Regions from separate parts of the Ruegeria sp. AF8 genome, predicted to be linked through region 4. Evidence: riboswitches for the same ligand, from Rfam matches in the RefSeq annotation. Region 4 holds a riboswitch; each other region holds the start of a gene.

Evidence for each region. A riboswitch is a leader RNA that binds a small molecule or an ion and turns the genes downstream of it on or off. The one in region 4 is predicted to bind cobalamin.
Region 1: it holds a riboswitch for cobalamin, as region 4 does, so the genes downstream of both, ACR0AO_RS18600 (DUF1636 family protein) here and ACR0AO_RS22175 (ABC transporter substrate-binding protein) in region 4, are expected to answer to the same signal.
Region 2: it holds a riboswitch for cobalamin, as region 4 does, so the genes downstream of both, bluB (5,6-dimethylbenzimidazole synthase) here and ACR0AO_RS22175 (ABC transporter substrate-binding protein) in region 4, are expected to answer to the same signal.
Region 3: it holds a riboswitch for cobalamin, as region 4 does, so the genes downstream of both, ACR0AO_RS18670 (CbtB domain-containing protein) here and ACR0AO_RS22175 (ABC transporter substrate-binding protein) in region 4, are expected to answer to the same signal.

The regions. Positions count from the first base shown of each region.
Region 1 covers NZ_JBQFYW010000014.1:36,865-42,333, forward strand. Annotated here, with positions in the region: gene ACR0AO_RS18590 (hypothetical protein) at 1-82, shown strand, start outside; gene ACR0AO_RS18595 (PhoX family protein) at 305-2,194, shown strand; cobalamin riboswitch at 2,542-2,747, shown strand; gene ACR0AO_RS18600 (DUF1636 family protein) at 2,825-3,199, shown strand; gene cobW (cobalamin biosynthesis protein CobW) at 3,203-4,258, shown strand; gene cobN (cobaltochelatase subunit CobN) at 4,262-5,469, shown strand, end outside.
Region 2 covers NZ_JBQFYW010000004.1:263,577-269,045, reverse strand. Annotated here, with positions in the region: gene ACR0AO_RS10195 (glycosyltransferase family 4 protein) at 1-46, shown strand, start outside; gene ACR0AO_RS10190 (aspartate-semialdehyde dehydrogenase) at 160-1,182, shown strand; gene ACR0AO_RS10185 (hypothetical protein) at 1,242-1,634, opposite strand; cobalamin riboswitch at 1,813-1,990, shown strand; gene bluB (5,6-dimethylbenzimidazole synthase) at 2,035-2,802, shown strand; gene ACR0AO_RS10175 (carbonic anhydrase) at 2,863-3,513, opposite strand; gene ACR0AO_RS10170 (hypothetical protein) at 3,663-4,052, shown strand; gene ACR0AO_RS10165 (leucyl aminopeptidase family protein) at 4,116-5,469, shown strand, end outside.
Region 3 covers NZ_JBQFYW010000014.1:51,321-56,789, reverse strand. Annotated here, with positions in the region: gene ACR0AO_RS18695 (thiamine pyrophosphate-binding protein) at 1-546, opposite strand, end outside; gene ACR0AO_RS18690 (DUF302 domain-containing protein) at 624-1,088, opposite strand; gene ACR0AO_RS18685 (DUF1636 family protein) at 1,236-1,595, shown strand; gene ACR0AO_RS18680 (hypothetical protein) at 1,583-2,065, opposite strand; gene ACR0AO_RS18675 (CbtA family protein) at 2,132-2,824, opposite strand; gene ACR0AO_RS18670 (CbtB domain-containing protein) at 2,828-2,998, opposite strand; cobalamin riboswitch at 3,034-3,243, opposite strand; gene cobF (precorrin-6A synthase (deacetylating)) at 3,268-4,029, opposite strand; gene cobA (uroporphyrinogen-III C-methyltransferase) at 4,022-4,750, opposite strand; gene ACR0AO_RS18655 (cobyrinic acid a,c-diamide synthase CobB) at 4,747-5,469, opposite strand, start outside.
Region 4 covers NZ_JBQFYW010000023.1:22,993-28,461, reverse strand. Annotated here, with positions in the region: partial or broken gene ACR0AO_RS22190 (IS6 family transposase) at 17-271, shown strand; partial or broken gene ACR0AO_RS22185 (ABC transporter ATP-binding protein) at 532-1,042, opposite strand; gene ACR0AO_RS22180 (FecCD family ABC transporter permease) at 1,039-2,079, opposite strand; gene ACR0AO_RS22175 (ABC transporter substrate-binding protein) at 2,085-3,095, opposite strand; cobalamin riboswitch at 3,248-3,440, opposite strand; gene ACR0AO_RS22170 (Rossmann-fold NAD(P)-binding domain-containing protein) at 3,913-4,302, shown strand; gene ACR0AO_RS22165 (malonate--CoA ligase) at 4,715-5,469, opposite strand, start outside.

The sequences.
Region 1 (5,469 bases), on a different contig from region 4:
GCAACTTGATCAGGCCGCCGCGCGGGCGACGGTACCGGTGCATGCCTCATGCTATTGCCGCAGCCAGGCCAAGGCGGCATAGAAACCTTCCAGACTGCCACTTTCCAGTCATCTGACATGAAATGACTGAAATGCCGCCCCGTATACGGGGCGGTTTCCTTTTGTCCGATTGCCGGCTGTTCCGGCGAAACTGAAAACTTGATCAAGTGAATGTCACCTGTCTGTCACATCTGTTCAAAGAGTTGTCACACAAGGCTCCTACATCCTCGGCTCACGAAGTTTAGTCGCTACTTGGGAGCCAACCATGAACAACTTTGATTCCAACAAACTTTCCGCTGACGACTGGGATGAGCTGAATTTTCCGCGCCCGGAAGAAAACGGCTTTGACCGCGTTGTGGAAAGTGCGCTGTCGCGCAGGGGTTTTCTGGGCGGTGTACTTGCCTTCGGTTCCGGCGCGGCGGCGATGGGTGCCGGTCTGCTGAACTCCACGGCGGCGTCCGCGACCCAGGTTCCGCGTTTTACTTTCACTCCGATCGCGGCGCAGACCGACGGTACCGTTCATGTGCCCGAGGGATACAGCTGGAAAATCCTGGCGCGTTGGGGCGATCCGTTGTTTGCGGAAGCTGACGGTTATGACATCTCCGATGGCGGACCGCTGGAGAACTCGGACAAGATCTTCGGCGAAAACACAGACGGGATGGAAACCTTCTCGTTTCAGGGACACGAACTGATTGCCATCAATCACGAATACCCGAACGAAGACATCAACCTGCCGACCGCGCAGGAGGGCAAACCGGCCAGCGCCGAAGACGTTTTGAAACTGCAGAATATTCAGGGCGTGACCGTGATGGAAATCGCCGAGGGACCCGAAGGCTGGACCGTGGTCAGGGACAGCCCGTTCAACCGCCGTATTCATCACAACACGCCGATGAAAATCGTTGGCCCGGCCGCCGGCCACGATCTGCTTAAGACAAAGGCCGATCCGACGGGAACGTCCGCGCTGGGCACGATGAACAACTGCGGTGCCGGCAAGACGCCCTGGGGCACATATCTGACCTGCGAAGAGAATTTTAACGGGTATTTCGGATCATCCGACGAAACCGCCAACTACAGTTCCGAAGTCGAAAGCGGCTACAGGCGCTATGGCATCAAGGCGGCAAGCTGGAACGGCTACGAATTGTTCGATCCGCGCTTCGATACATCGAAAAATCCGCACGAGCCGCACCGCGCGGGCTGGATCGTCGAAATCGACCCGACCAGACCGGACAGCACGCCGGTCAAGCATACAGGTCTGGGCCGGTTCAAGCATGAAAATGCCGAAGTGGTCTTGGCCCCCGATGGCCGCGTCGTCGTCTACATGGGCGATGATGAGCGGGGCGAGTACCTGTATCGCTTTGTTTCCAATGGCACCTATTATCCCGGCGGCTCCACTGATGGGCTGCTGGACGACGGCACGCTCTATGTTGCCAAATTCAAAGACGACGAGACCGGCGAGTGGCTGGCGCTGACCCCGGAAACCACAGGCATGAGCGCTGCAGATATCGCCATTTTCACCCGCATGGCGGCCTCGACCGTGGGCGGCACCACGATGGACCGTCCCGAATGGGTGGCGACGAACCCGATGGCGATCGAGGCCTATTGCTGCCTGACCAACAACAAGAACCGGGGCGTCAAGCCGAATGCCGGTGGCGACGAGACATCGGCCAATGGCCCGAATCCGCGGGACGCCAACAAATATGGTCAGATCGTGCGCTGGCGTCCCGCGCAAGACGATCACGCCGCCGACACGTTCAGTTGGGATCTCTATGTGATGGCAGGCAATCCAACGGTACACAGCGACGCCTATGCCGGATCGCCCAATGTGAACGCGGGCAACCTGTTCAACTCGCCCGACGGCATGGCCATCGATTCAACCGGAATGGTCTGGATTCAGACGGACGGCGATGACGACAATCAGGGTGACTTTGCCGGAATGGGCAACAACCAGATGCTGGTGGGTGATCCGGTGACGGGCGAGATCGCGCGCTTCATGACCGGCCCGAACGGTTGCGAGGTCACCGGGCTTGCCTGGTCCGGCGACCGCCGCACGATGTTCGTGGGTATCCAGCATCCCGGCAGCAACTGGCCGGATGGCGGCACTCCACGGTCGGCCGTGATTGCCATCAAGCATGGCGACAATGCGCCGATCGGGTGATCCGGGCATCCTCCAACAACAATCTCCCCCGGTGAACAGCACCGGGGGCCCAGTCAGCGCCTGAGGTTCCGAGCCCATTCGTCTGCCTTCCGGTTTCCCGCCCGGCAATCCCTACGAAACGCCAGGACGTAAGGGCCGATGCGGCAGAGCGCGGGGCCACCGATTCCCTTTGAGCAACCGAATTGCCCGATCCGTGCCGGACATGTGCGGCCCCTGTCCCGCCGCCTGCTCAAGGTCCGGTCACGCGAAAGACCGACCACCGATGCCGCTGGCTGATCGGGGCGGGTCGCTTTTCGCCTCTGCCCGTTCACATCGGCATCGGCGCGCTTGACAAGTCCCCTGCCCTTGCCGCATGTCCGCGCTGTTGGTGTCTGTGCAGACAGATGAAAAGGGAATGCGTCAGCGGTTTTCCGTCAAACGCAGCCGCCCCCGCGACCGTGACCGGAGAGGGTGCCCATAGCCACTGGCCCAAAGGCCGGGAAGGCGGGACACCCGACAGGGACAATCCCTGACATCCGTAAGCCGGGAGACCTGCCAACGCCCGAAGACAAGACCGGACGGGGTGTTCCGGTGTCGGGCCATGGCCCGGATGATGCCCCGTCCCGAGAAACCTTTAAGGGGGGATGAGACGTGACCAAGCCTGCGCCAGTCGAATTGCTGGTCTGCACCACCTGCCGACGCGGCCTGCCTGTCGAGGATGACGCCCAGCGCCCCGGCGCCTTGTTGCACAAGGCATTGACCGATGCCGCTCTGCCCGACGGAATACAACTGAAACCGGTCGAGTGCCTGTCGAATTGCGATCAGGGATGCTCGATCGTGTTGCGTGGCGGGCCGGAACGCTGGACCTTTGTCTATGAGAACCTGAACGAGACCGATCATGTCGGCATCATCGTCGATGGCGCAACCAAATACCTGGCCACCGAGGACGGTCTGGTCAAATGGCGCGAGCGCCCGGAACATTTCCGCAAAAACTGCGCCTCGCGCATTCCCCCGATTGGAGCCTGAGAAATGAGCAACCTCGAAAAACTGCCCGTCACCGTGATCACCGGCTTTCTCGGCTCGGGCAAGACCACGCTGGTGCGCCACCTGATGCAGAACCCGCAGGGCAAGCGTCTGGCGGTTGTCGTCAACGAGTTTGGCGATGTCGGTGTCGACGGCGATATCCTGAAATCCTGCGCTATCCCGGATTGCCCGGCGGAAAACATCATGGAATTGGCCAATGGCTGCATCTGCTGCACCGTGGCTGATGACTTCATTCCGACCATAGAGGCGCTGATGGCGCTGGAGCCGCGCCCCGATCACATTCTGATCGAAACCTCCGGCCTCGCCCTGCCCAAGCCGCTGCTGAAGGCCTTCGATTGGCCCGATATCCGCTCAAAAATCACCGTGGACGGCGTGATCGCTCTGGCCGATGCCGAGGCGGTGGCCGCCGGTCGTTTCGCTCCGAACGTCGAGGCGGTGGATGCCCAGCGTATGGCCGACGCTTCAATCGACCACGAAACGCCCCTGTCCGAGGTGTTCGAGGATCAGATTTCCTGCGCCGACATCATCCTGCTGACCAAGCCCGATCTGGCGGGTCCCGAAGGCGTTGCCAAAGCCAAGGAAATCATCGCCGCCGAGGTCCCGCGCCCACTGCCCGTCGTCGAAGTTGCCGAAGGTGTCGTGGACGTCCGAGTTGTGCTGGGCCTTGAGGCCGCGGCCGAAGATGACATGGACGCGCGGCCAAGCCATCACGACGGTCACCATGATCACGAACATGACGATTTTGAAAGCATCATCGTCGAGCTTCCGGAACAGACCGACCCGGCGCAATTGGTCGCCAATATCGAACGTTTGGCCAATGAACTAAACATCCTCCGAGTCAAAGGCTATGCTGCCGTTCAGGGCAAACCCATGCGCCTGCTGGTGCAGGCTGTCGGCGCCCGCGTGCGTCATCAGTATGACCGTCCGTGGAAACCGGGCGAAGAGCGCCGTTCGCGTCTGGTGGTCATTGCCGAGCATGACGACATCAAAGCGGCCGCAATCCGCGATATCCTCGTGGGTGTAGCCGAGGCCGCCGAGTAAGCCATGCACGTCGTCTTCCGCGAAAGCCACGGGCTCGAGGAAACCGAGACCCCAACCGATCTGGGCCAGAGCCCGGCGGATCTGGTGGCGCTGTCTTTTTCGGACAGCGACCTTGGCGCTTTCGCGGCGGGCTGGCATCGCGGGGGCGGCCCCGAGGGGCGCATGCCGACAATGCGTCTCGCCAATCTGGCCGCGCTGAAACATCCTCTGTCCGTCGACACCTATGTTGAACAAACGCTTGAAGGGGCCAAGGGCATCCTGATCCGCCTGATTGGCGGGGTGCCCTATTGGTCCTACGGTTTGCAGCAGGTTCTGGCGCTGGCGCAGGCCAAAGGCATCGCCCTGGCCGTACTGCCCGCAGACGGACGCGAAGACACAAGACTGGACGAATACTCCACTCTGCCAGCCTCGACTCTGCGTCGTTTGGCGCATCTGTGCGACACCGGCGGAGAGGTTGCGGCACAGGCCGCTTTGGCACAGATGGCGCTGGCGGCGGGTCTTTACGCAGGTCCCGTGATGGGGGCCAAAACTCTGCCGGAATGCGGCGCTTGGTGCCCGGATCGTGGCGTGATCCCCGTGGATCAGGCCTTCACCGGGGACGCGAAACGCATCGTCGTAACGTTCTACCGTGCCTACCTGACCTCGGCCGACACCGCCCCGGTTGCGGCTCTGATCCGCCGCCTGCGCGCACGGGGGTTCGAGGCGGTTGGCATGTTCGCCCCTTCTCTCAAAGCCCCTGCGGCTGCTGATTGGCTGCGCAAGAGCATCGGTGCACTGAAGCTCTCGGCGATCATCAATGCCACCTCATTCTCGGGCAAAGGAGCGTCGGGCACCTCGCCTCTGGACGCGGCGGATGTACCGGTGTTTCAGGTCGCCTTCGCCACCTCGCGCCGCAAGGCCTGGGCCGAAGCGGAACGCGGCCTTTCGCCCGCCGACCTTGCAATGCATGTCGTGCTGCCGGAGGTGGACGGAAGGATTTCAGCGGGCATAGCCTCGTTCAAGGAACCGGGCAAACGCGACCCGCATCTGGAATACTCCCGCTTTGCCCACCGCGCCGAGCCCGAACGGATAGAGGCCATTATCGACCGCGTCACCGGCTGGCTGGATCTCAGCGACAAGCCCAAAGGGGATCAGGTTCCGGCGCTGGTGCTGTCCACCTACCCGGGCAAAGCTTGGCAGATGGCGCATGCAGTCGGCCTCGACGCGCTGGC
Region 2 (5,469 bases), on a different contig from region 4:
AAAAGCGCTGGTCGAGGTGTATCAGGGCCTGCTGTCCGGGGGCTGAGACACCGCGCCACGCCTCAAATCAGCACCGGCAGGGCAAATACGGCGCCTATACCCCTTTCTTCTCGGACAAACGGTGCTATGAACGCGCGTCCTTAACTTTGGAGACGGAAAATGGGCTATCGCGTCGTCGTCGTCGGCGCCACGGGTAACGTGGGCCGCGAAATGCTGAACATCCTGGCCGAGCGCCAGTTCCCCGTGGACGAACTTGCCGCACTGGCAAGCCGCCGTTCGCTGGGCACCGAAGTCAGCTTTGGCGACAAGACACTCACCACCCAGGATCTGGCCACCTTTGACTTTACCGGCTGGGACATGGCGCTGTTCGCCGTGGGCTCGGCCGCGACCAAGGATTACGCACCCAAGGCGGCGGCGGCGGGCTGTGTGGTGATCGACAATTCGTCGCTCTATCGCTATGACCCCAAAATCCCGCTGATCGTGCCGGAAGTGAACCCGCAGGCGATCCACGACTACAAGAACAAGAACATCATCGCCAACCCCAACTGCTCGACCGCGCAGATGGTTGTCGCGCTGAAGCCGCTGCATGACCGCGCCAGGATCAAGCGCGTCGTGGTTTCGACCTATCAGTCGGTTTCCGGTGCCGGCAAAGAGGGGATGGACGAGCTGTGGGATCAGACCAAGGCCGTCTACAACCCGATCAACGAAGTTGAGCCGAAGAAGTTCCAGAAGCAGATCGCCTTCAACGTCATTCCGCATATCGACGTCTTCATGGAAGACGGTTCGACCAAGGAAGAGTGGAAGATGGTGGCCGAGACCAAGAAGATCGTGGACCCCAAGATCAAGGTCACCGCGACCTGTGTGCGGGTGCCGGTGTTCGTCGGCCATTCCGAGGCCGTGAACATCGAGTTCGAAGAGTTTCTGGACGAGGACGAGGCCCGCGACATCCTGCGCGAGGCGCCGGGCATCATGGTGATCGACAAGCGCGAGGCCGGTGGCTACGTCACGCCGGTGGAATGCGTCGGCGATTTCGCTACCTTCATCAGCCGCATCCGTCAGGATTCGACCATCGAGAACGGCCTGAACCTGTGGTGCGTCAGCGACAACCTGCGCAAGGGCGCGGCCCTGAACGCGGTGCAGATCGCCGAGCTTCTGGGCCGGGAAGTACTGAAAAAGGGTTGAAACCGGTTGGATGTGGAATTGCAGAAGGCGATACAATGTGTCGCCTTCTTTGCTATTGTTTACAGCCCGAAAAACCCACCGCTTCGAATCGATATGCTGGCCCACGTATAGCCAAAGAAGTTTGCAAAGATGATCCAGGCGAACCTCGGGTACCTTTTGTAGAAAATAATCGCTATGAACATGCCGCCGAATACGACGACGTGATACAGAAACGCGAACAGCAGCGCGGGCAGGAAATTCGATGCTGTTTCCGGGGTAAAGCTGGGATCGTTTATTGTTTTCGCCGCCAACCGCATGGCGAACCCTGTGACAACACAAATTGCACCTGAAACGATCCTATAGGTTGCGGTTATCCCCGGCTTGGTCCGACCTCTGTTTTGCCTTGTTCTTTCGACGTTCGCGTCCGAAACACGCGTGCCTTCAACGGCATGGCCATAACTATGACGAGCCATAACAAATCCCTCTTAAACAATCACAGGAAGAAATGCTAACGCGCGCCACAATGGCGCACAAGTTCTTGCCTCGACTGAAGCGGATCGAACCGTCCAAACTGGAGGAGCCTGTCAAGCGGCGTACGCAAGGCCAGGGAAAACGCGCCTCTTTTTCGTTGACTGCCCTGCATGGGTGTCTAGTGTCCGCCCACCTTTCGGTGCCCGCCTGTCGGGAGAATCGGGAACGCGGTGCAAACCCGCGACGTGCCCAACGCTGTAAGGGGGACTGTGCGGACATGAACCACTGGCCTTGGCCGGGAAGGGGTTCGCACGGGATGATCCCGAGTCAGAAGACCGGCCGAGAGGGATGGCGCGGTCCGCGTGGACGGCGGGCGGCGCGGGACCATCCAAGGGGACTCCGATGGCCACCATTCCAGAACCGGCGCTGCTGGCGCCCGATGCCTTTAACAAGGCGAGCCGCGAAGCGGTTTATCGTACTATCCTGACCCGCCGCGACACCCGAGGTGATTTCCTGCCTGACCCAATACCCGAGGACCGGCTGAGTCGTGTCCTGTTGGCGGCGCATCATGCGCCGTCTGTGGGTTACATGCAGCCCTGGGATTTCCTGATCCTGCGCGACCGCGGCACCCGAAAGCAGGTGCATGACCTTTTTGCCGAGGCCCATGCCGAGGCGGCGCTGATGTTCTCGGGCGAGCAGCGCGATACTTACCGAAAGCTGAAACTCGAAGGTATCCTTGAGGCGCCGTTCAACATCTGCATCACTTGCGACCGCAGCCGTGCCGGGCCGGTGGTGATCGGCCGCACCCATATTCCGATGATGGACATGTTCTCGTCGGTCTGTGCCGTGCAGAACTTCTGGCTTGCGGCGCGGGCCGAGGGGCTGGGCGTCGGCTGGGTTTCAATTCTTGACAATGACGCGCTGAAAGAACTCCTGAACCTGCCCACGGATGTCATACCTGTCGCGTATCTTTGCGTCGGGCTTGTTCGAGGATTTCACGACAGGCCTGAGTTGGAAAAGGCCGGCTGGCGTCCGCGCCTCGCCGTCGCGAACCATGTACACCATGATCAATGGGGGCAGACCGGCACCGATGCGGGGCTGACCGAACGCCTGTGCGCAGATCAGGCGTCGATTGCGGACGGGACATTTTTGTCACAACGGCTGGACTGACCGCAAAGGCATGTTCGGGCACCGGTGTACGGTGCCCGGAAAACTTCGTTCCCTGATATCTCAGACAGGTACGAACTTGCCTGCCGCAGGATCGTAGCACTGCAGCCCACCCGCGCCGATATCGGTCCACAGGCCGTGAATGCTAAGGCTTTTCTCCTGGACGGCAGAGGCCACGAACGGGAAGGTCATCAGATTTTCCAGCGACGCCACCACCGCCTGCTTTTCGAACTGCCGGGCCTGTTCGGTGCTGTCCTTGAGATCCGCCACCAGATCGTATTTCGGTTTCAGGATATCCATCCAGCGGCCGACAAAGCTTTCCTTGGCCTCAAGCTGTGGGGCCTGCCCCTTGCACATGTCGATGCAGCCCTGAACGCCGCCGCATTGCGAATGCCCCAGCACGATCAGGTGCGCCACCTTGAGCGCGGTGACCGCATATTCGATCGCCGCACTGGTACCGTGATGGTCGCCATCCGGCGCATAGGGCGGCACCAGGTTGGCGATGTTGCGGTGGATGAAGAATTCGCCCTGATCGGCCCCGAAGATCGAAGTGACATGCACCCGGCTGTCGCAACAGGAAATCACCATGGCGCGCGGATGCTGGCCTTCGCTGGCCAGCGTGCGGTACCAGGCCTCGTTCTCGGCATAGGTGGTGGCCTTCCAGCCGTGGTAGCGCTTGGTCAGGTAATTTGGCAGAGGTTTAGCGAATTCCATTCCTTTGATCCCCGAAGATTTCCGTGCTGCAGGGTGATCTAATCCGAATTGAAACAAAATTCGAGACATTATCTGCCTCCCCGGAAACCATTTGCGAACTACTGTGGCCTCAGGATGCCGTCGTGCCGTGGGGGTGCGAAATGATTGGGGTGAACGTGGTGGAAAAAGTGATCACACTCGTTCAGAGGGAGTCCGTGCGTCTGGATCCAGACCCTCTGGGCAATCTTTATGATCAACTGGGCGACTCGGGTGCCGAGGACGTGCTGTGCCGGGCCATCGAGGAGCTGGCCCTGCGTCTGTCGGGTTGTGAACGGATGTGGCGGCAGCGTGACTGGCCGGGTCTGCGCAGGGCCGCGCGTTCATTGGTGGCAATTGCCGAACAGGTCGGCATGACCGCGCTGGTCCGGGTCGCCGGCGATGTCACCGAAGCGGTGGATGCGGACGATCAGGTCGCCGCCAGCGCCACGCTGTTCCGGCTCATCCGGGTTGGAGAGCGGTCATTGACCGCGGTTTGGGATCAACGGAACCTTTCCGTCTGAAATGGCTTGCAGGTGGATCGGCGCGGAGTAGTCTGGGCCACGATTCAACGATGCGAGCCGCTCATGACCCTGTCCTTTGCCCCGCCTTCCGACGATGCCCTGCACCTGCATGTGATCGCACAGTCCGAGCTGGACACCTGGCTGGAGGCGCAGGACACCGAGATCCGCAGATGGGTCGCATCCAACGGCTTCACCGGGGCGTTGGGGCAGACGCTTCTGGTTCCGGGCGGCGAGGGCGCGGTCCGGTTCGTGCTGGCCGGATACGGCGACGCGGCCAAGCGGGCGCGCAAGCGTTTCCCGCTGGCCGCCGCCGCAGAAAAACTGCCCAAGGGCGACTATCGCATCGTATCGGGCCTCAAGAAAGAGGAGGCGGCCAACGAGGCGCTGGGATGGCTGCTGACCGGATATGCCTTTGACCGTTATAAGTCGCAATCTCCGGCCGGGGCCCTGCTGGTCGCGCCCGACGGTATCGACGCCCGCCGGATTGAGGCGATCGCGAATGCCGAAACCCTGATCCGCGATCTGATCAACACACCGGCATCGGATATGGGGCCGGAACATCTGCAGACGGCAGTCGAGGCGCTGGCCGGCGAGTTCGGCGCCAGCTGCGAGACCGTGACAGGTGACGACCTGCTGGCACGGAATTTGCCGATGATCCACGCCGTCGGGCGCGCCGCCCGGCAAGCACCAAGGCTGATCGAGATGAACTGGGGCAACAGCGGGCCGGGCCTGACGCTGGTCGGCAAGGGAGTTTGTTTCGATACCGGCGGGCTGGATCTGAAACCCGCCGCGGCCATGGCGCTGATGAAAAAAGACATGGGCGGGGCCGCGAATGTGCTGGGGCTGGCGCGGATGATCATGGCGCTGCAGTTACCGATAAGATTGCGGGTTCTGATCCCGGCGGTGGAAAACTCGGTGGCCGGAAACGCGTTTCGGCCCGGCGATATCCTGACCTCGCGCAAGGGGCTGACGGTCGAGATCAACAACACCGACGCCGAAGGGCGGCTGGTGCTGGCCGATGCGCTTGCCCTGGCGGACGAGGACAAGCCGGATCTGGTGATCTCGATGGCGACGTTGACCGGCGCGGCGCGCGTGGCGGTGGGGGCCGATCTGGCCCCGTTCTATACCGATGACGACGCGGCGGCGCAGGTTCTGGTGCAGGCGGCATCAAGGGTGGCCGACCCGGTCTGGCGGATGCCGTTTCACGAACCTTATGAAGAGATGATCGAGCCGGGCATCGCCGATCTTGACAATGCGCCGTCGGACGGTTTTGCCGGGTCGATCACGGCGGCGCTGTTCCTGCGCCGCTTCGTGAGCAACAGCGCCTATATGCATTTCGATATCTATGGCTGGCAAAAGGCCAGGGCGCCCGGGCGCAGCAAGGGGGGGTTTGGGCAAGGCCCGCGCGCCTTGCTCG
Region 3 (5,469 bases), on a different contig from region 4:
CGCGGCCGGGGCCCGCCGCCGCAATTTGGGGACCGTAACGCGGGCGTCGGCCACCGAAATCGGCACGTCGATATGCACCGGCCCGGGGCGGGCCTGCGTTGCAAGCGACACCGCCTTGTCGGCGACGATATCGGCCCCGTCCGGGGTCAGCATGAAAGTTCCCTTGGTGATCGAGCGATAGACTTGGCCGTGGTCCATCACCTGATGGGTATAGGTCAGCGCCTCATCCGCGTCGACGCAGCCGGTCAGCACGATCATCGAAACCCGATCCTGAAACGCATTGGCGACCACGTTGATGCCGTTCATGGCGCCGGGGCCGAGCGTGGCCACCAGAATTGCAGGCGCGCCGTCACGGTGATGAACCCCTTCGGCCATGAAACCGGCGGCATTTTCGTGCTTGGCCAGATGGAACCGGATACCAGCCTGTTCCAGGGCGTCGACCAGAGTCAGAACCTCGCCGCCCGGCATGCCGAAAGCGTGACGACAGCCCGCCTCATACAGCCGTTTCGCCAAAAGATCCGCCGCGCGGGGCATGGTTTCCTGCATCTCGAACGCTCCGTTCATTCACGACTGGCAGATTGCGGAGTGCGCAGGAAGGTGCAAGCGACTTCACGCCGGTGTGACTATTTTGACGCCGATTCCGCGACGGATTGAAACTTTTCGTCCAGTTCCTGTGCGATGACCGTCAGCGCATCGCCGCCCTCATCCAGATAGGGCGCAAAGACGTGGCTGGGTGTCTTATAGGACAGCGTCGCACTGCCGTCCTCGTTTTCGGTCACATAGAAACGGATCGGTGCTTCGATCATGGCCGCGGTCGAAGTTTCCAGAACGCGGACCGCATAGTCGTTGTTGAAAGCGCCCATAACGCGATTGCCCGGAATGGTGATGCCGCGCGCCGCCGCCGCCTTGGTCGGCCCGGCCTGCGTCACAACGATCAGTCCGTTGTCCTTGATTGCCACCGCCGTGTCCTGGACCAGCTCGTCATAGGTCTTGTTCGTCGGATGCACCTGCCATCCTTCGCGGGGTTCGAGATCACCGGCCCATGCGGGCAAGGCGGCAAGGCTAAGGGCGGTCCACAGACGTTTCATCGTTCCGGCTCCGGTTCGTTGTCAGGCATGTGATGGCAGATTTTGCAAATATCCGGTGTCACAATCCCGTGTCCGGTCAACCATACAGTGCTTGCGTCGACACGGCGAAACCCGCAATAACGGCCCGACGCAGGAAAAGGCCCGCTCATGACCGCACAACGCATCCGTTTGCTGATCTGTTCCAGTTGTCTGGGCACACGCGACCGCGAGACCGAGCGGCAAGCCGTGAGTGCTGCACTGGACAAGGCGGGGATTGCGGATCGGGTCGAACTGACGGAGCACGCCTGTTTCAGTGCCTGCGAGCAACCGGTCGCAGTGGGTTTGCAGGGGCAGGGGTTGGCGTCATATGTCTTTTCCGGTCTCGATCTCGCACAGGATGCCGCCGATATTGCCGGAACCTGCCGGACCTATCTGGACAGTTCCCTGGGCTGGATCGAAGACGCCCGGCCCTGCGGGCGACTTCGCTTGTGTTTGCGGACCCGGATGCCCGCGCTTCAGTCGACCTGAACCGTCACCGAGGCGGTTACAGGCTCATCCTCCACGGTCAGTTGGCTGTGACTGTTGGTGTTGAGCGACACTTTGACCTCGACCTCGCCCTTGGGCAGTTCGCCAATGTGCATCCACTCGCCATAGAGGCGGGCCAGCTTCACGCCGTTGACATAGACATGCGCATGGCCTTCGCCGGGAATATCCTCAAGCGAGGCGTTTTCCGGCGAAAAGCGGAAGTTTTTCGGCATGACATGCAGGTTCCAGCCGGCCATCGGATCTTTGATCAGTTTCACATCGAGGCCCGGGGCATCTGCACCGGCAGGCAGGTTGATGGCCGCGCCATGATCATGGGATTGGGCGCTGCCGTGTTGAGCGGGGTCGCCATGGTCGTGACCATCGAACGTGACTCCATAAGCCGCCGCCGTGACGAAACCGGCGCCGCCACCAAAGATCAGACCTATACCGAAGAGAGCAAGAGAACGGAACATGTGTTTCCTTTTGTCATGAATGTTCCCGCCAGGCACGATGGCCCGGTGGGATGTTTCATTAATCGCTTACGCGTTGGCTTCGGCGCGTTTGCCTTCGGCTTGCCAGAAGTATCCCGCGAATGTCCCCACAAGCACCCAGGCCGCCATGCCGACGCCAAATGCGCGGGCTGCAAACAGGGCGCCCAGTTCGGTTGGGACCGGGCCGGTGAAACTGTCGGGCTCGGCTACGCCAATCAGGTGCGGCGCCAGCAGCAACGCAGCGGCGATCAGGTAGCTGACGACATTTCCGCCAAACGCAATCAGCCACATTGCGACTCCGGTGGCGGCAACGGTACCCGTCCACCAAATTTGGCGGGCAGTGATATCCGTATAAGCCACACCCGGAACTTCGGGAGCCAGGGTCAGCCCCGGCGCAAAGTGGAAGGTGATGAAACCCGCCAGCCCCCACAAAATGCCGGTTCGGGCGTTGACCTCGTGTCCCATGCGTTCGGCAACCGACATCAGAGCCACAACGACCAGGGCGTAGCCCGTATAGGTCAGCATGGCGAAGATGATGCTCAGCCCATCGCGCATCAGATCGAAACCGGGCAATTCCGGTTGTGCCGAAACGGCGTCGGCACCGAAATGCACCAGTTCACCGGACTCGTAGAGTTCGGCATGAAGCAGGACGGGCTGCACAAAAACAAGCTGCAGCAGGGCGGCAATCAGCCCTGCTGCAGCACCAGCGAACAACGCGCTGGTCAGAATGCGACTGAACATGGGTCAGTGGCAGGGAAAGCCAGTTGCGTGGCGCACGTCATGAGCGGCGTCGTGCAGGGCGGATGCCTGTACATGGCCGGTCAGGGTGATAATCCCCAGACCCAGAACAACAGCAAACAGAGCCGGAAGGAAGGCCGAACCGGAAGCAGATGCCTTGAGCGTTTTGGTCGTCATTTTAGTCCTCCTGAGCCGCCGCACCCGACGGCCGGTGTTTCGTTTCATGCCTGGCAGGTCTCCTGGCTTGCGGGTCAGCGCCTCTGTTCGCCTTCCCCCCGGACAAATCCGGGAGTGGCTGGTTGAACAGAGGCTCACCGCTTACAGTCGCGGGGGCGGCTTTGGCTTTGACCACAGCTGTGGCCGCACCAAATTCCCTCTTGGCACCGGAACGCTCCGGCAGGACCAGACTCTTTCATTTAGCCGTTATGCAACGGATGGCGCAATTCTCAATTGCGACCATTTTTTTCATTTTCGCGCTTCCGCAGCAAATAGATGTCCATGATCCAGCCGTGATCGGCCCGCGCGGTTGCGCGGGTTTCCAGAATCTCGTCCGCGACTTCGGCCAGCGGGCCGCTGATCAGAAGCTCTTCCTTCATGCCGACATAAGCGCCCCACCAGATATCGAAATTCTTCATCTCGAGGCATTGGAACGAGCATTCGCCATCCAGCATGACCGCGACCTTACCGGCGCCGTCCGGCCAGCCTTCTTCACGGATGCGGCGGCCGGTGGTGACAATGTAGGGCGCGCCGATATCGTTGACCGGAATGGCATGCGCCGCCGTCAGCGCCTGCAGTGCGGTGATGCCGGGAATCACCCGCGTGGCCGGTTGCGGTTTCAGCCGTGAGGCGATTCGCAGCGAGCTGTCATACAGTGACGGATCGCCCCAGATCAGCAGCGCCACATGGCGGGCATCGGGGTGGGCGGCAATCGCCTCGTGCCAGCGCAGGGCAATGGCGTCGTGCCATTCGTCCACGCCGCGCAGATATCCCTCATCGGTGCGCCGTTTGGGGATGTCGAAATAGGCAATTCGTGGCTGCGTATTGGTGATCTGTGTGATGATCTTTTCGCGCAGTCCGGCGAGGTCGGCCTTGTTCTCGCCCTTGCGGGGAATGAGGATCAGATCCGCCGCCCGGATCGCCTGTGCGCCTTGAAAGGTGACATGATAGGGGTTGCCAGTACCGATGCCGATCAGGTTCAGTTCATACATCCCCGAACTCCGCCAATGGGCCATACAGAATCAGGGCCGGGGCGGTGCCGATTTCTGCCGACAGTTTGTTGGCCAGCCCGCCTATCGTCGAGCGGTGCAGGGTTTGTTCGGGAGTCGAGACCGATTCCGCCATCAGCGCCGGGGTGTCCAATGGCAGGCCATGAGCGTTCAGCGCCTCGACCAGCAGCGGAAAGGTGCGCTTGCCCATGAAAACGACGCTGGTGGCGCCGGGATCGGCCAGCGCGGGCAGGTTCAAATCCTGGGGCAGCTTGCCGCTGACATCGTGTCCGGTGACGAACTGCACCCGCCGCGCGGTCAGCCGCCGGGTCAGCGGAATGCCCGCTGCCGCCGCCGCGGCAACCGCCGAGGGGATGCCGGGGATGATCTCGTACTCGATCCCGGCGTCGCGCAGGGCGAGCAGTTCTTCCTCGAGCCGTCCGAACAGGCCACCATCGCCCGATTTCAGCCGCACCACGCGCTGTCCGGTCCGGGCATAATCCACCAGCAAGCGGCTGACATGATCCTGTTTGGGCGATGGGCGGCCCGCGCGTTTGCCCACACCGACCAGATCGGCGTCTTCGCGTGCATGGGTCAAGATCGGGCCGCTGCTCAGATCATCAAAAAGCACCGCGTCGGCCTTGCCCAGACGATCCACTGCCTTGAGCGTCAAAAGCTCCGGATCGCCGGGGCCGGAACCGATGAAAGAGACAAATCCGCTCATGCCGAGGCCTCCGCGATCAGATGAAAGAAGGTGCCGGTGACGTTGCCGCGCACCGAACCGGTTTGCGGCCCCTCCGCGCCCTCGGCGTCAAACACTCGCGCCAGCGGGGCGTCGGGTTGTTCGACAATCGAGGAATAGTGGAACTCGTGCCCTCGCAGCGCCGCGCCCGCAGTAAAACCGGGCATCGGGGTCAGCAGTTCCGCCTTGCGATAGCCAAGGTTGAACTTGCGTTTCTGGTACGATGTCACCAGACCCAACAGGCCCGCCATCTCGTGCCGCATCCCGTCCTTGTCGATCAGCGCCTGACCGAGGGCCATGTAGCCGCCGCATTCCCCATGTACGGGTTTGGTTTCGGCGTGTTTGCGCAGCCCGGCCAGAAAGGTTCCGGCAGCCGCAAGGGTGCCAGCGTGCAACTCGGGGTATCCCCCCGGCAGCCACACCAGATCCGCATCTGCCGCCGGCGCCTCATCGGTCAATGGCGAAAACGGCAGGATCTCGGCCCCCGCCATACGCCAGCCTTCCAGCAGGTGCGGATAGGTGAAGGAAAACGCAGCATCCCGGGCCAGTGCGATCCTCTGAGCCGGCGGGCGCGGCAGCGCGGCCGACGATGGCTCCTTGGGGCCTGAGGAAGCCGCCCGCTTGATCGCCGCCAGATCCACATGTTCACGCAAAAACGCGGCATAACCTGCAATGGCGCTCTCCAGATCGGGATGTTCGAC
Region 4 (5,469 bases):
CTCGATTTCCGCATGGATGACGCCAAGCTTGGATCACAGGTCACACAAAGGCTTGAACAACCGCGCTGAAAACAGAAACTTGTCGTTTCGCAAGCGCGAGCGAACGATGCATGGCTACAGATCGCCCGGCGGATTGCAAAAAATTGCCTCCATTCAGTCTGCAATCCGAAATTGCTTCGTCGTTCCCAACTGCCGCTGTGCGGCTTTGACCAACAGGCACCACCGTCTGGAAACTACCGGTGCGTGGAAACCTGCTGTGAACTGCGAATAACGACACCCGTCACGGAAGATGATAAGTCAGAAACCTTTCTGCCCCTTCTGCATTACGATTCCATTTTGCGTGAACTCCAAAAACGTCCGAAACCGTTTCCAACGACAGCGCTTGTTCGGGTGGGCCAAAAGCGGCCAGACGCCCCTTGGACAAAACGGCCACCTGGTCACAGGTCATTGCCTGATTCAAATCGTGCAGCGCCATGACCGTCGTCACCTTGAGGTTCCGAACGCAGCTCAGAATCGACAGTTGATGATGAATGTCCAGATGATTGGTCGGCTCATCCAATAACAACAGGCCCGGTTGCTGGGCCAGAGCACGGGCGATATGCAGCCGCTGACGCTCCCCACCCGACAAGGTTGCCCACTCCCTGTGCGCCATCTGCACCATGTCCACGGTCTGCAAAGCCTTATCGACCTGCCTTGTATCCTCTGCCCGCCACGGGCGCAGCACCGACAGCCAGGGTGTGCGGCCCAGTTCGACCACGGACCGGGCGGTCACGCGCTCAGTTGTCTCGGCCTGCTGCTCGACGATGGCGACGCACCGGGCGATCTGCCTGCGTCCAAACGCCGACAGAGGGTCGCCGGCCAGCACAACCTGCCCCGAACCCGGTCGCGCCAATCCCGCCAGCAGGCGCATCAATGTCGATTTTCCCGATCCGTTGGGACCGACCAGCGCCAGGGTCTCGCCGGGTTCCACAGCAAAGGAAACCTCGGACAGCAAGGTCTTGCCGCGCACCGAAAAAGAAAGATTGCGCGCTTCGACCCTCATCGGGCACTCCTTTGGCCACGCACCAGAATGACGGCAAAGGCGGGTGCGCCGATCAGGGCGGTGACCACGCCAATGGGCAGAACCTGACCGGGGATGATGACGCGGGACACGATATCCGCGCCGATCAGGAACACGGCCCCGACCAAAGCGGCGGCCGGGATCAGCCGGCGATGCCCAGGCCCCACAAGAAAACGCGCGGCATGCGGAATGACCAGCCCGACAAAACCGATGGAACCGACGATCGACACCATGACGGCGGTCGTCAGTGCCGTGGCGAAAATCAGAACCGACTGCACCCGCCGGACGGGGATGCCCAGCGAGGCCGCCGAATCCGAGCCAAAGGTGAATGCGTCCAGCGCCCTGGCATGAAAGCGGCAAATGAGCCATCCGGCCAGCGCCACGGGTATCGCCAGATAGACATCCGGCCAGCGCACCCCGCTGAGATTTCCCATCAGCCAGAACATGATCCCGCGCGCCTGATCGGCATTGGCAGACTTGGCAATGATGAACGCCGTCAGCGCATTGAACAATTGAGATCCGGCAATTCCGGCCAAAACGATCTGCGCCGTCGCGGCCCGCCCGCCGCCTGCGCCCGCTGCCCGAGCCAGAATTGCGACAAAGCCAAACGCCAGAAGCGCGCCATTGAACGCGCCAAACGACAGTGACAAAGCACCGCCCCCAAGGCCTGCAATAGTCACCGCCACCGCCCCGGTCGACGCTCCGGCGGAAATACCCAGAATATAGGGATCGGCCAGCGCATTTCGCAGCAAAGCCTGCAGCACGACCCCGGCGACGGCCAGACCGGCACCGCATGACGCGGCGACCAGAGCACGAGGGAGCCGATAGCTCCAGATTATGCCCTGGTCAATCGGATCGACCGGAAGGTTCGTCCCGACCAGCTTGTTGGCCAGAACAGACAGCACCAGGTCGGGCGCGAGCGGGGTTTCCCCAATCATCGCGCCCGCCAAAACCGCCGCAATCAGCACCGGCACAGCAAGACACACAGCACTGAAGCCGTGGCGGGCGATTGCGGCAATCTCGCTCACAGGTTGTTACCGCTGGCGCTCAGTTCTTCGGCCAGATCCTCCAGTGCCGGAATCGCGCGGATGGTGGCATCCATGGCTTGGGCATCCATGATCACGATCCGGTCATTCTTGACCGCATCCATCCGGCTGGCCACTGGATCAGTGCGCAGAAATTCCAGCTTTTTTTGGTAGTCATCCGCGGCAAAGCGGCGGCGATCCATCTTGGCAATCACGATCACGGTCGGGTTGGCCTTTGCGATGGTTTCCCAGCCCACTGTCGGCCATTCCTCATCCGTCTCGATAACGTTACGAATGCCCAATGCGTTCATCATGTATCCGGGTGCGCCCTTCTGTCCGGCCACAAAAGGATCGCTTTCCATTTCCGGAGACGAAAACCAGAAGACGGCGGACACATCGTCCAGCGCCGCCGCCTGTGCCTTGGCGACCGACGCTGCCTCGCGGGCCCTGTACTCGGCCACCAGTTTCGCGCCACGCTCGGACACTCCGAACACCGCCGCCAGTTCCTCGATGCCCTGATACAGCGTTTCAGTCGAGAACATTTGCAATCGAGTACCATCACCGCCGACGGTATTGTCTTTGCCGACGCAATCTGCGGGCATCACATATGTTGGAATACCCAGCTCGTGAAATTGCTCGCGCGTGGCGACGATGCCTTCCGGCCCGACATGCCATTCATATTGCGCTGTAACCAGACCAGGCCGCTTGGCAACCACGCTTTCAAAGCTGGGATCATTATCCGCCAGACGCTCCACCGTGGCATTCATCTCGGCATATTCGGGAAGCACCTCGTTAAACCAGACCGAGGTTCCCAGAACCTGCTCGCCCAGCCCCAGAGCATAAAGCACTTCCGTCGCGGCCTGACCAACCGTGACCGACGACGTCACAGGTGCTTCGAACGTCACTGAGTGACCGCAGTTTTCGATGGTTAGGGGAAAGTTCTCTTCGGCTACGGCGCTGGTTGCCACTAACGAAAAGGAAAGGCCAATCAGGCCAGTGCGCAGAAACATGACAATCGATCTCCATGTGTCAATGACCGGAGAACGGGTGAAAGGGCATTTACCGAAGCAACAGAGGCATTTGGCCTTCTGTCAGTGCGGGGCGGCACACAACCCACCCGGCAAATTTCTTCGGCAACCTCCCCGGACAACCCCGCCCGGTGTGTTTCGGTTTCATGCCGGCAGGTCTCCTGACTGACGGGTCAATGTCTGTCCTGTCTTCCCAGGCCTTGATGGCCCAGTGACGTAGTTGGACAACACTCGCCGCCTACAGTTGCGGGGGCAGTTCCGGTGAGTGTCAACTGACACCTCGGATTCCCTCTTAGCCCTTTCGGGACCGGTAAAACGCGCCTACCGCAACACATACGTTGCAGCAAGAAAAAATTCCGGCTTCGCGCTCATCTTGTTCGTTGGAGCATGAATCCGCCACCGTTCAAACCTCACGAGTACGTAACCCGAACCTTGTATAGGCTTTTCTGCTCGGCATTTGCGCAAAGGGTCCAGATCCGAAATCACGTGCAAAGATTTTTCCCGTACCCTGCCGGAGAGTGTAAGTAGCGTTCGGTCTTGCCAACTCTGGGCTGTCCACAGGCGGCATGCATAAGCCGCACTTAAAGATGGCAAAGTCGGCTTTGTACGGGAATGCACTCATTCAAGCGTTTTGTGGCAATTTGCACATTGTGCTCGTCGAACCCATTCCCGGCTCTATATGCGATGGCAATTTCGAGGCCTCCCAAGGTCTGATCTGGGAAAATCGCTTGGTGGGTGTGCGCAACGAAACCGCCATTCGCCCGGAAACACCGAATGGTCGCTTTCCGCGGCTCGCGACATGGCCTTTTGCAGTTGGGGCAAAGTCAACTTTCAAGGCATCTCTGAGGCTCTGCATTACGAACTGGAGGCCATCGGAGTAAAAGTGAAGATCGTGGAACCGGGCATGATTGCAACGGACTTCTCCGGGCGCAGTTTTGATTTTGCCAATGAGCCTGCGATTGACGAGTATCAGGGTGTGGTATCCGCTGTCATGGGTTCTTTTGCAAATCAGGCCTTCCCGCCGTCCCCTCCTGAAGTCGTGGCAGAAGTGATCTGGACGGCAGTAACCGATGGCACCAATACTCTGCGCTATCGCGCAGGGCAGGATGCCGATTTCCTGCTGACCAATCGGAAGGCCGCTGACGACGCGACCTTCATCGGTGGCATCAAAGAGCAGATGGGTTTGTGAAAGACAATAGTCAATCGAACCGGCCAGGAACGAGTGCCCCCGGCTTCGCCAATTGGGGCATTTCCGAAATCCAGCGCGGGGTTAGCGCGGTAACCACGGCTCCTGGCTGGGTTTCCAAGGAGGTCGCCAGATATTTCGTCTACTGGCGCATTTTCTACTTCCTTGCGGGCGTCACTCACCACGGAAGACGAAGCCATGAAAGTTGCTCGCAAAATACTAACTGCTGCGACGCACTTAGAGCGACCTGACACCGGTACCCAACGAAATCTGAACGAGGATATTCGGGCACATTGTCCGAAAACTCCTGTTCAGGAAAAGATCAACGGCTTGCAGACGCATTTTTCGCGCATTCAGGCCGTTGAAGGAAAACCTGCGGGTCGAGGCGTATCCCCCGGGTTCGGGGAGTGCAAATTTACGCGGCCACGAACATGTCCTTGTATTGGTCGCGCAGGATGTTCTTCTGGACCTTGCCCATGGTGTTGCGGGGCAGTTCGTCCAGCAGGATCAGCTTGCGGGGATGCTTGAACCGGGCCAGACTGTCGCGCACAGCATCCATCATCGCATCCAGGTCCGGCGACTGACCCGGTTCGGCGACGATCACCCCCAGCACCGTTTCGCCAAAATCGGGATGTGGTACGCCAACCACCGCACTTTCCAGAACGCCGGGCTGGTCGTCCAGCACCAGTTCGATTTCCTTGGGATAGATGTTGTAGCCGCCCGAGATGATCAGATCCTTGTTACGGCCCACGATCTGGACATAGCCGTCCTCGTCGATACGGCCCAGATCGCCGGTGATGAAGAACCCGTTCTCGCGCAGTTCGGCGGCGGTTTTTTCCGGCATCTGCCAATAGCCTTTGAACACGTTGGGGCCGCGCACTTCGATCTCGCCGATCTCGCCCTGCGGCAGCGGATTGCCGTCAGAGTCGCAGATCTGCAACTCGACCCCGGGCAGAGGAAAGCCCACCGTACCCGCGCGGCGTTCGCCGTCATAGGGGTTCGAGGTGTTCATATTAGTCTCGGTCATGCCATAGCGTTCGAGGATGCGATGGCCGGTGCGGTCCTCGAACTGCATATGGGTTTCCGCCAGCAGCGGGGCCGAGCCCGACACGAACAGACGCATGTGCGCCACCAGATCTTTGGTAAACCGGTCATCGTCCAATAGTCGGG